DNA from 4 places in the Microbispora sp. GKU 823 genome. Region 2 is predicted to be linked to each of the others. Evidence: riboswitches for the same ligand, from Rfam matches in the RefSeq annotation. Region 2 holds a riboswitch; each other region holds the start of a gene.
What was found. A riboswitch is a leader RNA that binds a small molecule or an ion and turns the genes downstream of it on or off. The one in region 2 is predicted to bind cyclic di-AMP.
Positions count from the first base shown of each region.

Region 1: it holds a riboswitch for cyclic di-AMP, as region 2 does, so the genes downstream of both, B1L11_RS35275 (C40 family peptidase) here and B1L11_RS04700 (C40 family peptidase) in region 2, are expected to answer to the same signal.
Region 3: it holds a riboswitch for cyclic di-AMP, as region 2 does, so the genes downstream of both, B1L11_RS37400 (CHAP domain-containing protein) here and B1L11_RS04700 (C40 family peptidase) in region 2, are expected to answer to the same signal.
Region 4: it holds a riboswitch for cyclic di-AMP, as region 2 does, so the genes downstream of both, B1L11_RS24810 (glycoside hydrolase family 25 protein) here and B1L11_RS04700 (C40 family peptidase) in region 2, are expected to answer to the same signal.

Region 1 is NZ_MWJN01000099.1:6,622-10,535, reverse strand. It holds gene B1L11_RS35290 (YafY family protein) at 1-144, shown strand, start outside; gene B1L11_RS35285 (alpha/beta fold hydrolase) at 191-844, opposite strand; gene B1L11_RS48945 (hypothetical protein) at 793-996, opposite strand; gene B1L11_RS35280 (MarR family winged helix-turn-helix transcriptional regulator) at 1,058-1,474, shown strand; gene B1L11_RS35275 (C40 family peptidase) at 1,551-2,000, opposite strand; cyclic di-AMP (ydaO/yuaA leader) riboswitch at 2,185-2,342, opposite strand; gene B1L11_RS35270 (serine hydrolase) at 2,742-3,914, opposite strand, start outside.
Region 2 is NZ_MWJN01000005.1:104,677-108,590, forward strand. It holds gene B1L11_RS04695 (hypothetical protein) at 1-719, opposite strand, end outside; gene B1L11_RS04700 (C40 family peptidase) at 824-1,396, opposite strand; cyclic di-AMP (ydaO/yuaA leader) riboswitch at 1,471-1,625, opposite strand; gene B1L11_RS04705 (C40 family peptidase) at 1,939-2,901, opposite strand; gene B1L11_RS49765 (NYN domain-containing protein) at 3,051-3,398, opposite strand; gene B1L11_RS04710 (hypothetical protein) at 3,416-3,914, opposite strand, start outside.
Region 3 is NZ_MWJN01000113.1:3,021-6,934, forward strand. It holds gene B1L11_RS37395 (DUF305 domain-containing protein) at 1-546, shown strand, start outside; gene B1L11_RS37400 (CHAP domain-containing protein) at 609-1,388, opposite strand; cyclic di-AMP (ydaO/yuaA leader) riboswitch at 1,556-1,698, opposite strand; gene B1L11_RS37405 (dienelactone hydrolase family protein) at 2,068-2,811, shown strand; gene B1L11_RS37410 (DUF6295 family protein) at 2,823-3,110, shown strand; gene B1L11_RS37415 (GNAT family N-acetyltransferase) at 3,184-3,696, opposite strand.
Region 4 is NZ_MWJN01000050.1:10,613-14,526, forward strand. It holds gene B1L11_RS24800 (oxygenase MpaB family protein) at 1-314, opposite strand, end outside; gene uppS (polyprenyl diphosphate synthase) at 311-967, opposite strand; cyclic di-AMP (ydaO/yuaA leader) riboswitch at 1,305-1,450, shown strand; gene B1L11_RS24810 (glycoside hydrolase family 25 protein) at 1,463-2,185, shown strand; gene secD (protein translocase subunit SecD) at 2,247-3,914, opposite strand, start outside.

The DNA.
Region 1 (3,914 bases), on a different contig from region 2:
GACTGGTTGCCCCCGGTGCTCGCGTCGCTCGACCGGCCGTTCGTCATCGAGCGTCCGGACGAGCTCCGCGGCCTCGTCGTCGCGCTCGCGGACCGGCTCGCGGCCTCCGCCCGCAGGGTTCCGCCCGCGCCGGGCACGGTCTGAGGCGCAGCGCTCCCTGTCGGCAGTGCCCTTCAAGGCGCGATCGCCACTACTCGCCGGTGCCCGCCGCGATCGCCGGGGAACCGGGCACGGCTGCGTGCAGATAGTGGTCGATCGCGGTGAAGGTGGCTGCCGGCTGTTCGATGTGCGGCAGGTGTCCGGCCTCCGGGATCACCTCCAGCCGGCCGCTCCCGAAGGCGTCGGCGTAGGCGGCGCCGTAGGCGGGCGTGACGATCCGGTCGCTCTCTCCCCACAGCAGGAGAGCGGGGACGTCGACGTGCCTCAACCGGCGGAGCAGTTTGGGGTCGTGCATGTAGGGGTCGCCCGCCAGCGTGCGCATGGTGGCCATGTCGGCCGCCCGGCGTGCGAGTTGGTCGGCGGGGACATCGGCCGGATCGACGTAGAACCGCTGCGAGTCGTGCCAGGCGTACTCGGCGACGCCGCGGGCGTCGAGGGAGAAGAAGTCGCGGATCGGCTCGCCGGGGACGTGCACGCCGACGGCGTCGATCAGCACCAGGCCGGTGATGATCCCCGCGGTGTCGCGTACGGCCATCTCGGCGGCGATCCAGCCGCCGAGGGAGGAGCCGACGACGAGGACGTCGCGCAGTCCGAGCCGATGCAGGCAGTGCAGGTAGGCCAGGGCGAGGTCGTCTATGCCGGTGAGCCATGGAGGGCGGGGCGTGCCGTCCCAGCCGGGGTGCACAGGCGTGATGGCGTGTGTCGTCCGATGAAGGTGCCGGGCGAGCCGGCGACCGTGGCGGGGCCGCCGCCGCCGTGCAGGATCAGGGCCGGTCGGCCGGTTCCGGCCTCCGACACGGTGAGGGACAGGTCGTCGTAGAGCGAGATCGTGGTCATGGGCACAGCATAACTAAACATGTTTATTTAAACTAGCTTAGTATCGTACTAAGCTTGTACCGTGCACGGCGATCTGCAAGAACTCGGACGAGCCGTCAAACAGGCTCAGTATCGGCAGCACCGGGCCCTGGAGAGCGGGCTGTCGGCGATCGGCGCGACGCTGGCCCAGTGGGACGCCCTCCGGGCGATCAGCCGCTCTCCCGGGGCGTCGGCCCGGGAACTGGCCGCGGCCACCTTCCAGACCGAGCAGGCCTTCGGGACCCTCGCCGGTCGGCTGGTCGCCCAGGGATGGATCGAGCGCCGGCCCGGGCGCGGCCGGCGCATCGAGCACCATCTCACCCCTTCCGGCGAGCAGGTCCTGCAAACCGGGCACAAGGTCGCCGACGAGGTGCTCGCCAGGTGCTACACCGCCTTGTCGGACACGGACCGCGGGACCCTGCTGGTCCTGCTCCGACGCCTCATCGCGGACGGCGCGTAGTTCGATCGGCGAGATGCCCCGGGCGGCGGCGTGCGCCGGGGACATCTCCGCCGAGGATTTCTCCGTGGCCCCGCTGTCAGACCCCGGGGCGTACGGCGGTGAGGAAGCTGCTCCTCCAGTAACCGTTGAGCTTGTCGACGCTGACCACCGCGCCGCTGTGCGGGGCGCTGATCACCTTCTTGTGCCCGATGTACATGCCCACGTGGCCGCCGCCGCTGGTGAAGATGAGGTCGCCGGGCTTGAGGTGCGCCAGGGAGACCCTCTTCTTGACGGCATCGAGCATCGACCATGTCGTGCGCGGGAGCTTGACGCCGGCCTTGCGCCAGGCGAACTGGACGAGCCCGGAGCAGTCGAACGCCCGTGGGCCCGTCGCGCCCCATACGTACGGATCGCCGAGGTGCTTCTTCGCCACCTTGATGGCGTGCTCGGCCTTCTCCTGCTGGAGGGCCGACTTGGTGACCTTCGTGTTCGCGGAGTCGTCCGCCGTGGACGCCGCGGGGACCTCGCCGTTGTCCGGGGTGGTCACCGTAGCGGGGGGCTCGGGTGGGATGACCGTCGAGGCCGCCGGTGGGGCTGCCACCGCCCCCGACGCGGCGGCCGCGGGGAGCGCGCTCAAGGCTCCTGCGGAGGCGGTGAGTGCCGCGCTACTGATCGTGACGCAGGCAATGCGGAGCAGAGTGGTGGAGTTGGTAGACAGGGGATCTCTCCCTAGGGTCTTCCGCTTGTGCCTACCGGGTTAGCTGACGGATTCGGGCGGGGAAGTCGCCCTACGGCGCTGACGCGCCGATTCACCCCAGACCTTCGTCGAAGGTCGATTGGTTCCCCGGCTCCGGGCCTCCTTGCTGCACGGATTCGGCATCACCGCCGCCCAGGGGGGCGGAGAGGACGTGGCGACGGTGACAGTGGATGGTCGTTTTCGAACACGGGCCGGCCGGGTTCGTAACGGCGGCGTCACGTGGACCCCGTCGTAGGGCAAGGAAACTACCAACTTGCCCCATGTAGTCGCAAAGGCCCCAAAAAGGTAAGGATCACGTAAAAAGGATCAAAAGCGCATAACCGCAGGTCACGGGATGTCCATAGGCTGATGTATGTGACGCTCGTCACATGCGTTACGCGTCTTCCGGGCCGTCAACGCACGCACATACAGCCCGCGAACGGCTCGCGGGGACTGAGTCGTGCGCGGTGAGGTCATCGCCGCTCTGCACCAGTTGGTATTACTCCCCGATCCCGGCCGTCGAGCGCCCCGGCTCCCGTGGCGGTGGTCCCTCTACGGCTTCACGAGGGCCGTGGTCACCACTTCGGCGGCTTCGGCAGGCCCGTATCGGTCTCTCGGGACATTCCGTCCGAGCCGTACGACGACCGTGTCCGAGCCGGGATCGACCTGGATGACCTGACCACCGAAACCCAGTGCCCAGTACATGTCGTGAGGTGCGCCCTCGACCAGGCGCCGGCGTGGCGCGGCGGAACTCCGCTCTCTCGTGCTGGGCTTCAGCGGGTCGACGACGGGACCGCGGGCGTTCACCCACCACAGGTAGCCGTACGCGGCGTTCAACTTCTGCGACGGCCGGCCGGTCGCCGCCTCGACCCACCGCCGGGGGACGATCTGCTTCCCCTGCCAGTTTCCTTCCCGTAGGAAGAGATAGCCGAAGCGGGCCATGTCCTCGCAGGTGGAGTTCAGGCCGGAGAACATGTTGGTGTTGCCGGCTCCATCAAGGGTCATCCTCGAGCGGCTCATGCCGAGGGGGCCGAAAAGCCTCTCCTGCGCGTACGCCGCAGGACTCTGCCCGGTCGCCTTCGTGAGCACGGCATCGAGCGTCTGGATGGCGGAGTTGTTGTATGCCCAGACGTCCCCGGGGGCCGCGTCCTGGGCGAGACCGACGGCGAAGCCCGTGCGATCGGCGGCCCGGACGAGGCGGCGGTAGTCGGTGTCGAAATCCCAGTGCCGGCCGGAGACGTTGCTCAGGATGTCCTTGATCGTGACGTCTGCCGAGGGGGTGCCGGCCCACTCGGGGACGTACTCAGACACCTTGTCATCGATGGAAAGCCTGCCCTCCGCTTCGGCGATGCCGACCAGGGTGCCGGCGTAGGACTTGGTCGCGGAGAAAACCTCCTGGCTGGTGGTCGTGTCGGCGTCGTTCCAGTACCAGTCGGCCACGAGTCGCCCGTGCCGGATCACGACCAGGCAGTTCGCGCCTCTCCTCCCGGCATCGAGAGCGATCTTCTCCAACCCGGCGCGGTCGAAACCGGCGTCATCCGGGCTGATGCGACGCCATTCCGCTCCCGGATAGGCGGTCGTGGCGGGACGGAGGGCGGCCGACGGGGTGGGAAGACCTGTCCGCGTCTGCGGTGGTGTGGTCCGGGACCCGGCCGAGCACGCCGAGCCGAAGGCGGCGGCCGCGAGAGTCAGCGTCAGGACGCCCCGCGCGATGGGGGACTCGCT
Region 2 (3,914 bases):
GCGGGCCTGGCGGCGAAGTCGGCGGGCCCCGGCAGGGCGTTCAGCGCCGCCCTCCCTGCCGCCACGTCGGCGGCCAGCTCGGCGGCGACCGCACGGACCGGCAGCCCGCTGTCCAGATAGCCCACGTAATCGGCGAAGCCCTCCATGAGCCACATCGGGACCGCGCGGCGACCGGCGGTCGCGACGTGCGTCAGCTCATGGGTCACCACGACCAGACGGCCGGTCGCGGACAGGCGGGCGAACGCGGCCGGCTGCACGATCACGCGGCCGCCGGTGGCGACGGCCGCCAGGCCGTCCACGTTCGCCGGCGCGGCCAGCACGGCGGCCTGCTCCTCGGTGCGCGGCACGAGGACCACCGCGCCGCCGTACCCGCCCCAGATCCTCCTCACCGTGCGGCCCGCGCGATCGGCCAGCGCGGCGATCTCGGCGACCAGCGGCCGGGGCGACCCGACGACGACGGCGCGCTCGCCGCGGGCGACGGAGGCGCCGGTCCACATGCCCGGGTGCTCCCGCACGGCGGCCCGGGCAGCCAGCCGCAGGGCGAGCAGCGGGTCGGGCGGGGCCGCGGCGGCGGGCCCGGCGAGCAGCACGGCCAGCGCGACGGCCACGGCCGTGGTCGCACGGGGACGGACCCGATGAGGCGGAGCTTCGGGGTGGCGCCGGCCGGCCTCGGGGCGTACGCCGGGCACGCCTCCGGGCACACCGCTCGTGGCAGTCACGCCGTGCATGGTAGCCAGCACACGCCACCGGCCCCGTCCACCTCGGCGAGGTGGACGGGGCCGTAGGGACGGCGCCGGTCGAGGGGGCTGGTGACCGGTGCCCGTCAGACGCCCGGGCGGACGGCACCCACGAAGGTGCTCCTCCTGTAGGCGTCCAGCTTGTCGATCCGCACCCGCGTGCCGCTGTGCGGAGCGTGGATCATCTTGCCGTGGCCGACGTACATGCCGACGTGGCCGCCGCCGCTGGTGAAGATCAGGTCACCGGGCTTGAAGTTCCCCCAGGACACCTTCTTCCTGACCGCGCTGCGGATGGACCACGTCGTGCGCGGCAGCCGTACGCCCGCCTTGCGCCAGGCGTACTGGACCAGGCCCGAGCAGTCGAACGCGCCCGGTCCCGTGGCTCCGTAGCGGTAGGGGTCGCCGATCTGCTTCTCGGCCACCTTCACCGCACGCTGGGCCTTGGCCCGCTGGAGCGCGACCCTGGTGACCTTCCGCTTGGCGGCGCGCTTCTTGGTCTGCTGCTTCTTCGCGGCGGCCCTGCGGGCGGCGGTGTTCGCGCTCTTCGCCGTGGCCGTCTTCGTGGCCGTCTTCGTGGCTGGGGCCGTCTTGACGACCGTGACCGTCACCGTGTCCGCCGCCGCCGGATGCGCACCGGCGACCCCGACGGATGCCGTCAAAGCAGCACCACCAAGGGCAATTCGGGCAAGACGGGACAGGCTAGAGGGGGTGGTAGACAGGATCTCTCCTCGGGTCTTCCGCTCACGCCTACCGGGTTAGCTGACGGGTTCGGGCGGGGAAGTCGCCCTACGGCGCGCGATGCGCCGATTCACCCCGGACCTTCGCGTGAAGGTCGATGGTTCCCCGGCTCCGTGCCTCCTGACTGCACGGACTCGGCAGCCACCGGCGCTGAGGGATCCCGCGAGGGGGAGGGTGATGGAGAGCGCCGGTGACGGTGGATGACTGCGCGACGGCCGGCCGGACCGGGTGCGCCGCGGCGAGGCGTGCTCGCCGCGGCCCAGAAGCTACCGAGGACTCGCCGCGTTCGGCAAAGCCCTCCCGCCGGATAAAGATCGGATAACAGAGGCGGCGAAGAAGAAACCGCAGCTTACCCGCATCGCGAAAGGCTAAGTGTGACTCTGCTCACAATCTCGGCATCAACGGGTAAACCGGGTCACATGAGTCACAAAAGGCACAGAAGTTCACATAGAAGGCCGGGCCCTCAGGGGCGGACAGCTCCGATGGCGTGATACTCGGCGAGTGTGACAATCTTCACAACATCGCCGGTCTGCGGCGCGTGGACGACCTTGCCGTCGCCGGCGTAGATGCCGACGTGCCCGTACCCGGCGTGCCAGAGCAGGTCGCCCGGCTGGAGCTCGTCCAGCGAGACCCTGCGGCTCGCACCCCAGGCCCACTGCTCGTAGCTGGTCCGGGGCAGCGTCACGCCCGCAGCCGCCCACGCGGCCTGCACGAGCCCGGAACAGTCCCAGGCGTCCGGTCCCGTGCCCCCGTAGCGGTACGGCTTGCCGACCTGCTTGTAGGCGAACTGGAGGGCCGCCAGCGCGTTGCCGGACGCCGGCCCGGTGTAGACGATGCCGGCGCTGTTGGGGTTGCCGGGGTTGTACGTCCCGAGCGAGCGCAGCAGCTTCATCTGCTCCCTGACGAGCTTGTCGACCTTCTCCTTCTCGTCGGCGAGCTCGCTCTTGACGTCGGCGGCCTCCTGGTACACCACCTTGCTCTGGTCGCGGCGGTCCTTGAGGTCCTTGATCGCGCCCTCGTACTCCCTGAGCCGCCCGGCCCGCTCGGCCGACATGTGGTTGAGCGTGGCGAGGCCGCTGAGCATGGCATCGGGGTCGGCGCTGTAGAAGACGCCGCCCCACGACCCCATCTCGCCGACCTGGTAGCTGCTGACGGCCATCGAGACCAGCCCGGAGCGGAGCGCCTCGACCCGGACGTTCTGCTTCTTGTAGTCGTCGTTGATCGCGAGGTACTTCTGCCTCGCCTTCTTCCACTTCTCGTTGGCCGCGTTGTAGCGGTCCACGAGCTTGTCGGCCTGCTCGTTGAGCTTGTTCAACTTCGCCTTGGCCTGCGCGACTGTGGGCTTCGGATCCGCCTGCGCGCCCGTCACCGGCGTCAGCAGGACCACGGCGGCCAGACCGGCGGCCACCGGCACACGCCCTCGCACTGAGCCCCCTTGAGGATCAACCTCTTAGATCAACGAAACCTGCGGCGCGACTCTATCTAGGCGATCTTGATGCTTCAACCTATTCGCAGGTATTCGCGGCAGTCATCACGTACGGTGACGACGCCGGGCCGGAGCGCGCGTACGGCGCCTCAGCCGCGCCCGAGACGGCGCAGCAGTAGGAGCGAGGGCACCGGCCGGGCGCCCATGCGGCGCACCGACTCGGCCACCTCCCGGTCGGAGGAGACCACCGCGATGGCCCGCCCCGGCGGCTCCGCGCGCACCAGCGTGCGGATGAGGTCGTCGGCGATCTCCCCGGGCGCGCTGAACATCACCCGCACCCCGCGCGGCGCGGACACCTGGACGGGCCCGTTCAGCTCGGCGCCGTCGAACACGCACGTCACCTCCGCCCGCGTCTGCACGGCGAGCCCGCCGAGCCCGGTCAGCAGCCGGGCCCGCTGGTCGGCGAGGGTCAGCGACGGATAGCCGGTCTTGGTCACGTTGTAGCCGTCGACGATCAGATGCAGATGAGGGATGGCCAGGAGCTGGTCGAGGAGGCTGGGGGTCGTCGTTGGCCAGCGCCCGCGCGGGCACGGCCGTCACGCCCGCCTCGCCCGGCAGCACCGCGTTCACGTAGTCGGCCGGCCTGCTGATCGTCGTGGGCAGGCCGAGCTCCTTGCGCAGGCCGGCGGCGGCGTCCTGGAGCGCGTCCAGCAGCACCCGCACCCCGGGCGTCCTCGATGCTGCGGCCCTCGCGGGCGGCCCTGCGGCTGGCCTCCAGCTGGCGCTCGGCGTCCGCCAGGCGCTCCCTGAGCCGGCGCAGCTCGGTCTCGGCCGCGCCGTTGGCGCTCGCGGCTTTGGACCGCGCCTCGGCCGTCTCCGCCTCCAGCTCGGCCGCCCGCGCCTCGGCGGCCCTGACCCGCTCGCGGGCGTCGTGCAGCTTGCGCCGCAGGTCGGAGTTCTCCGCGCGGGCCGCCTTGAGCTGCTCGCGCACCCGGTCGATCTCCTCCTTGGCG
Region 3 (3,914 bases), on a different contig from region 2:
TCCGCCGCCTGGGCCGGGACGGCTTCTTCGCCGCCCGCGCTCACCGCGTTCACCGCGCTGGCCGGGCCTGCCGCTACGACGCCGGCGGCCGACCACAACGACCAGGACGTCATGTTCGCCCGGATGATGATCCCGCATCATCGTCAGGCGGTGGAGATGGGGAGGCTGGCCGAGGGCCGCGCGGCGGATCCCCGGGTCGCGCGGCTCGCCCGGCGGATCGAGGCCGCGCAGGCTCCCGAGATCCGGACGATGAGCGGCTGGCTCACGGCCTGGGGCGAGCCGGCGCCCGGCGGGAGCCCCGGGCCGGCGCACCACGCCATGCCCGGAATGATGTCCCCCGAGGACATGCGGCGTCTCGAACGGCTGTCAGGACGCGCCTTCGACCGGGCCTTCCTCACGATGATGATCCGGCACCACGAAGGCGCCGTCGCCATGGCGCGCGACGAACTGCGCACCGGGGTCTACGAGCCGGCCCGGCGGATGGCGGCGTCCATCGTCTCCAGCCAGTCGGCCGAGATCAGGGAGATGAAGAGCCTCCTGGGATGAGGCCGCCGCGATGGCCGGAGCCGGCAACGCGACACCCGCAGATCCGGGAAGGCGGCGGGAGGTCACCCACGCTTGCGGTGCCGTCCGCCGGACGTCGCCGCCGCGGCCTTGAACCGCAGTCCGGTCACGGCGGTGGAGACCACCGCGAACAGCAGACCGGCCGGCAGGACGGCGTCGCCGGGCGACCACACGAGGTCGAGCGACTGCCCCTGGGTGGCCGCCATGTTCCTGGTGGTGGGCCCCGCGCCCTGAACGCTCGCATGCACGGCCGCCACGGGCTGGATCGTCACCGGCGCCTTCGGCGTCACCTTGACCTTGCGCGGCAGGCCGTACCCGACGATCTTGCTTTTGTCGCGCACCTTGCGCTTGAGCCACACGCCGTCGACGTTGCCCTCGATCGTGTGGACCTTCCCGCCGACGACCTTCTCGACGATGCCGACGTGGTCGATGTCGCGGATCTTCTTCGACCCCGACCAGGCGAAGAAGACCACGGCGCCCGGCTCGGGCTTGCCGCTCCAGGCGTGGTGCTCCTTGAACCACTTGGCGTGCCGCGTGGTCAGCGCGAACTCGCCGACGTGGTCCTGCACCCCGGCCCGGTCCGCCGCCCAGGAGACGAACATGTCGCACCAGGGAGCGGTCGTGAAATCGGGGTCCTTGGCGACGTTGTCGGCGTACCACTTGCCGAACTTCGTGTGTTTTCCGGCTCGTTCGCGGTAGCCCAGTTCGGGGCGGACGGCGTCGAGCAGCTGTCGAGCAATCGGATCGGTGGAAATCGGAGGCTCCTCATGGCGCGCTTCGAGACATGACGAACCGGCCCGCGGGGCGTGACGGCATGACGGCATGACCGGCCGGGGACACGGCCGCGGCGGGGCGGAATCAGAAACGGGAGATGTGGCAGCCCGTCACGGGCGCGCCATCACCCCGGAAGCCTGGAGACGTTCCAGGGCGGGCATGTGGTCCGGCGACGCGACGCGGACCGGGTGGGCAGGTGGAGCCGACACTCCACGCGCTCTCCTCTCCTTGGCCGCCTACCGGGTTAGCTGACGGGTTCGGGCCAGGAGTAGCCCTACCGGATGGTCCGGATTCACCCCAAGAGACGTGGGTCCCCGGTTCCCGGGATCGATGACTTCCGGGATTCGGCGGTCGCCGGTCGTCCTCGGGTTGAGGACCGCACACCGGCGAGACATCGGGAAGCTTAGTAGATAACAAGTGTGACACGACCAAAAACCCGGCAAAGGGCATCATTCTGGTCGCAGCCGTTCCGTGCTTCCGCAGGTCCTCACGGTCGCGGGCCGCCCGCGGTGAGATACGCCACACAGCGTCGTACGGCACATGCGCCCACACACTCGGCAAGGGGTCAGAGGCGGCAAGGATGCCGCTGTTGAACACCCCGCCCGCGATGACGGCGACGCCGCGCCGCTCGCCGGCCGCGGCACTGCCGTATTCATCGGATCATTACCGGGCGGCTAGCTTAGTTAGCCAAGCTAACTGCTGGTCGCCACAGGGAAAAGGGACTTTCTTATGACGGACGCGATGTGGGCCGGTACGGTCGCCGTGACCGGGCACGAAGGGGCCGAACTCGAAGCGTACGCGGCCCGGCCGCTCGGCTCCGGCCCCTACGGCGGGGTCGTGGTCATCCACCACCTGCCCGGCTACGACGAGGCCACCAAGGAGATCGTCCGCAGGTTCGCCGCGCACGGCTACGCGGCGATCTGCCCCAACCTGTACTCCCGGGAGGGCGCCGGGGTCAGCCCGGACGACCAGGCCGCCGCGGCCCGGGCCAAGGGGGGCGTCCCCGACGAGCAGCTCGTCGGGGACGTCGCCGGCGCCGCGGCGTACCTCAAGGGCCTGGAGCACGCCAACGGCAAGATCGGAGTGATCGGCTACTGCTCGGGTGGGCGGCAGACGTTCCTGGCCGCCTGCTCGCTCCGGATCGACGCGGCCGTCGACTGTTACGGGGCCTTCGTGGTCACCGCGCCGCCCGCCGAATCCCCGCTCAAGGCCGAACCGCTGATCTCCCGGGCCGGCGACCTGTCCTGCCCGCTGCTCGGGCTCTTCGGCGCGGACGACAGGTTCCCCTCGCCGGACGAGGTGGCAGTGCTCTCCGCGGAGCTGGACAAACTCGGCAAGGAACACGAGTTCCACGTCTTCCCCGACGCCGGGCACGGGTTCTTCTCCGTGGACCGCCCCGCGTACCGGCCCGCCGCCGCGGTGGAGGGCTGGAAGAAGGTCTTCGGTTTCTTCAGCCGCCACCTCGCCGCCTGAGGAGAACAGGGATGTGCACCTATCTCACCGAGAAGATCCGGATCGACGGCGCCGCCAAGGGGGCGTCGGGCTGGTTCACGGTCACCGACGGCATGGTCTACGTCGACCATCCTTACCACGCGTGCCAGGAGCACACGGTGAACATCGACCTCACCAACCCGGCCGAGGGCCCGTCGGCCCGGGTCGCGATCGAGCTCACCGAGGAGGCGGCGCTCGCCCTGGTCGAGGCCATCCACAAGGCCCTGGCCGCGGCGCCGCCCGGGCTCGCGTCGGCCACCCGCCGGTCCCTTCCCGCCTGATCCCGCCTCGTCGCCGCCGCGCGGCGCCGCCCAGGGTGAGGGCAGGGCGCGGACGGCCGGCGGTCCGCGGTCGTCAGGCTTCGAGCGACATGTACAGGCGAGTGCCCCCTGGCCGGAAGCCCACGCGTTCGTAGACCCGGCGCGATCCCTCGCCGCCGTACTCCAGCCACACCGACCGTGCTCCCCTGGCGAGCATCGTCTCGGCGAGCGTGGCGGTGACCGCGGCGGCGATGCCCCGTCCGCGGAAGCCGGGGCGGGTGCCGACCCCGGCGAGTTCCGACGTCTCCACGGCCGGAGCGGAGCACATGGCCGCCCCGGCGCAGCCGCCGCCGGGCGCCCGGACGAACCGGACCGCGCCGCCGTTCTCCTCCGTACGGCGCAGCCGGGCCGCGCCCTCCGGCGACGCGGCGAACTCGCCGCCGAACGCCTCGGACAGGGCGGCGTCGATCGCCACGTAGTCCTCGTCCGTGGCCGGCGCCTCCACAGGGAGGACGGCCGGCGGCGGCGTCAGCGTGGCCGGGGTGCAGACGAGATAGTCGTGCACCGCCTCGACGGTGAACCCCGCCTCGCGGAGCGCGGGCTCCACGGCGGGCGCGGCGTCCGGGGCGAACTCGAGCCGGGGCTTGAGCCCGCGCTCGCGGAACGCCCGATCAGCGCCGCGACGTCCCGTCCGCCCAGCCTGGCGCCGGGCAGGGGTGTCGCGTAGTTGACGTACGGGCTGGTGGTGCCGGGCTCGACGCCGAGGACGAAGCCCCCGATCTCGACGACTTCGGGACGGCGGCGAAGGTTGGCCACGGCGAAACT
Region 4 (3,914 bases), on a different contig from region 2:
GGGCGGCCCTCGGCGTCGGTGCCGGTGATGCGGGCGTGCAGGCGGTTGAGCCGAGCCGCCTCCCGCTGCCGGATCCGCGCGTCGGGGTCGACCATCCGCTGTGAGCTGAGCACGGTGTTGCGCAGCCGCCGCCAGGGGTGCGCGACGAAGGTCGAGTTGGTGATCAGCGCGGCGCCGATCTGCGGGTGCGCCGCCTCCAGGACGATGGCCCGGGTCGCCACCAGCCCCCAGCGTGCCTGCCGGGTCAACCGGTAGAGCATCGATCCAGGACCGAGCGGATCGGCGTCGGTTCCGGCTGCTGCTGCGTCGCTCATCGACATCCCTTTCCTGTAGGAGCCGGTGCCTGTACGCCGCCGAACCGGCGGTCGCGCCGTCGGTAGACCTCCAGGCATTCCCAGAAGTGCTCGGCCCGGAAGTCGGGCCACAGCACCGGGGGAAAGACCCATTCGGCGTAGGCCACCTGCCAGAGCATGAAGTTGGAGATCCGCTGTTCTCCGGAGGTGCGGATGACCAGGTCCACCTCCGGCATGTCGGGGTGGGGCAGCCGGCGGGCGAAACTCTCCTCGGTGACCTGCTCGGGCGGCACCCCGTCGCGGATCAGCGACCGGGCGGCCTCGACGATGTCGCGGCGGCCGCCGTGGTCGAACGCCACCGTCAACGTCATCCGCCGGTTGTCGCGGGTCAGCGCCATGAGGTCGGCGATGTCCCTGGCCAGCGCGGGCGGGATCCGCGGATCGGTGACCCCGAGGAACCGGCAGCGGATCCCGCGTGTGTGCAGTGCCAGGGCGTGTTTCCGGATGGCGCGCCGCACCAGCCGCAGCAGGACGTCGACCTCGGCGGCCGGCCGCCGCCAGTTCTCGGTGGAGAAGGCGTACAGGCTCAGCCACTCGACGCCGGCCGTGTGGGCCGCCTCGATGACGTCGATCACGGCGGCCTCGGCCGCCCGATGCCCCGCGGTGCGGGGCATCGACCGCTACGCGGCCCACCGGCCGTTCCCGTCCATGACACAGGCGACGTGACGAGGGATGCCTCTCACCCCACCCGCCCTACCGAAGTCACTCGTCGAATCCCTCCGGAGAGGGACTCTTTCACAGAAGGTGACGCGGTGAACACCGATTGTTGGTAATCGCGGCCCCCGCTTGTCCGGCGGGGCGGCCCGGGCCGGTGTCGAGCCAGGTAAAGACGTGTTTTATCCTGTTTACACCATTCTGGTGGTGTGTGTACCTTTAGGGCACACGGAATGGGTAACCGACCGACTTCCGCCGTCGTAACCCTTGCCGTGTCGTTGCCCGGACCGCGCGATGACCGCGCGGCCGCCGAATCCGCGTCATGTGGAGCCGGGGACCCACTCTCTTCGGGGTGAATCGGCGCGCAGGCCCCCAGATGCGCCCGTAGGGCACTTCCTGCCCGAACCCGTCAGCTAACCCGGTAGGCGGCATGGAAGCAAGGAGTCAACCCCGTCATGTCCAGCCATCGGCTCTCCCTCGGGAGCCGGCCCTCCCGCCGGCGCCTGCGCTCCGCCCTCGCGGCGGCGACCCTCGCGATGTCGGCCGCCACGGCCACCGTCACGGCGGCCGTCGTCCTGCCCGCCCCGGCCTACGCGAACCCGCACACGTACGGCCAGGACGTCTCCGGCTACGAGGCCGACCACGACTGGATGAACAGCCGCGCGCAGTTCGGCTTCATCAAGGCCACCGAGGGGACCTCGTGGACCGACTCGTCCTTCCCCCGCCACTGGCGGGAGCTGGAGAAGAAGGGCATCGTCCGCGGCGTCTACCACTACGGCCATCCCTCCAACGACCCCATCGCCGAGGCCGACCACTTCCTCGAGGTGGTGAACGCGCAGCCGAGCAAGCCCGGCGACATCCTGGTGCTCGACCTGGAGACCAGCGACGGCGAGTCCGTCGAGCACGTCAATCAGTGGGCCAAGACCTGGCTGGAGTACGTGACGGCCAAGACCGGGACCAGGCCGATGTTCTACAGCGGTTGGAACTTCGCCAACGAGTACGGCCACGGCCTCGGCCAGTACCCGCTGTGGGTGGCCCACTACAGCAAGGCCCCGGGCGACATCACGCCGCCGGCCGACTGGAAGTCCTGGGCGATCCACCAGTACACCGACTCGCCCATCGACCAGAACGTCTCCGCGCTGACGCCCCTCCAGTTGCGCGCGCTCGGCCGTCCGTAGCCGTACGGGCCCCGGGGCGGGACACCCCACCCCGGGGCCTAGCCCGGCCGATCAGATCACGTCAGACCACTGCGCCGGAGCCGTCGCGCCGTACGGGCCTGGCACGCGGGGCGGCGGGAGCCGGCGGCGGCTGGGTGGTGCGCCTCTCCAGCGCGATCGCTGCCGGCCCGGCCACGAACGACGACGACAGCGTCCCCACGATGATGCCGATCAGCAGGGCGACGGCGAAGTCGCGCAGTGAGTCGCCGCCGAACACCGCCAGCGCCGCCAGGATGAACAGCGCCCCCAGCCCGGTGTTGACGGTGCGCGGCACGGTCTGCAGGATCGCGCTGTTCACCACGCGGCCGAACGGTTCCCCGCTCCGCACCGGCCACAGTTCGCGTACCCGGTCGAACAGCACGACCTTGTCGTTGACCGAATAGCCGATGATCGTGAGCATCGCGGCCAGGAACACCCCGTCGATCGGCTTGCCCATCCAGGCGAACGCTCCGACGACGACGGCCGCGTCCACGAACAGCGCCGCCACGGCCGCCGTGCCGAACGTCCACCGGAACCGGAACGCCAGGTAGACGAGCTGCGCGGCGAGCGCGACGGCGAGCGCGATGAGCGCGTTGCGGCGCAACTCCTCGCCGAGGCTCGGCCCGATGAGCTCGTCACGCTGCTTGGTGACCTCGCCCACGCGCCGGTCGAGCGCCTCCTCCATGCGGATCACGTCGTCGGCGCCGATCTGCCCGGTGCGCACCGAGATCGCGTCGTCCGACTGCTGCACGACGGCCGAGGGGAACCCGGCGTCCGCCACCGCCTGTCTCGCCGTGGCGACGTCGACCGGCCTGCTCGTGCCGAACTCGACGATGCGGCCGCCGGTGAACTCGACGCCGTAGTTCAGCCCACGGGTGACCAGCCCGGCCCCCGCCAGCACGAGCAGCCCGGCCGCGACGGCGAGCCACAGCCGCCTGCCGCGCATCAGGTCCGGGTCGCGCCGGGTCAGCCAGGTCCTGACCCGGCCGATCGAGCCGATGCCGGAGGCCCGGGGGCCGATCCTGCCGATCAGGGCGGCGACGAGCACCCGGGTGATCAGCATCGCCGAGACCAGCGAGGCGAGCACGCCGATGGCCAGCGTCACGCCGAAGCCCTTCACCGGCCCGGAGGCGAGCCAGAACAGCAGCCCCGCGGCGAGCAGGGTGGTGATGTTGGAGTCGGCGATCGCGCTCCAGGCGTTCTTGAAGCCCCGGTCGAGGGCCGCCTTGAGGCCCCGGCGGGGCGCCGCGCCGTACTCCTCCCTGGCCCGTTCGAAGACCAGCACGTTGGCGTCCACCGCCATGCCGATCGCGAGGACGAACCCGGCCAGGCCGGGCAGCGTGAGCGTTGCTCCCATGGCCACGAGCCCGGCGTACGAGATCAGGCCGTAGCAGGCGAGCGCGACCGCGGCCAGCACGCCCACCAGCCGGTAGACGACGCCGATGAACACCGCGGTCAGGATCACCCCGACGACGCCGGCCTTGGCGCTCGCCGTGATGGCGTCGGCGCCGAGGGTCGGGCCGACCGTCCGCTGCTCGACCAGCTCCAGCGGCACCGGGAGCGAGCCGCCCTTGATCAGCACCGCGAGGTTCTGCGCCTCCTGCGGCGTGAACGACCCGGTGATCTGCGTGGTGCCGCCGGAGATCCCCGCGTCGCAGGCCACCGAGTCGGCCACCTGCGGTGAGGAGATGATCTCGTTGTCGAGGACGAT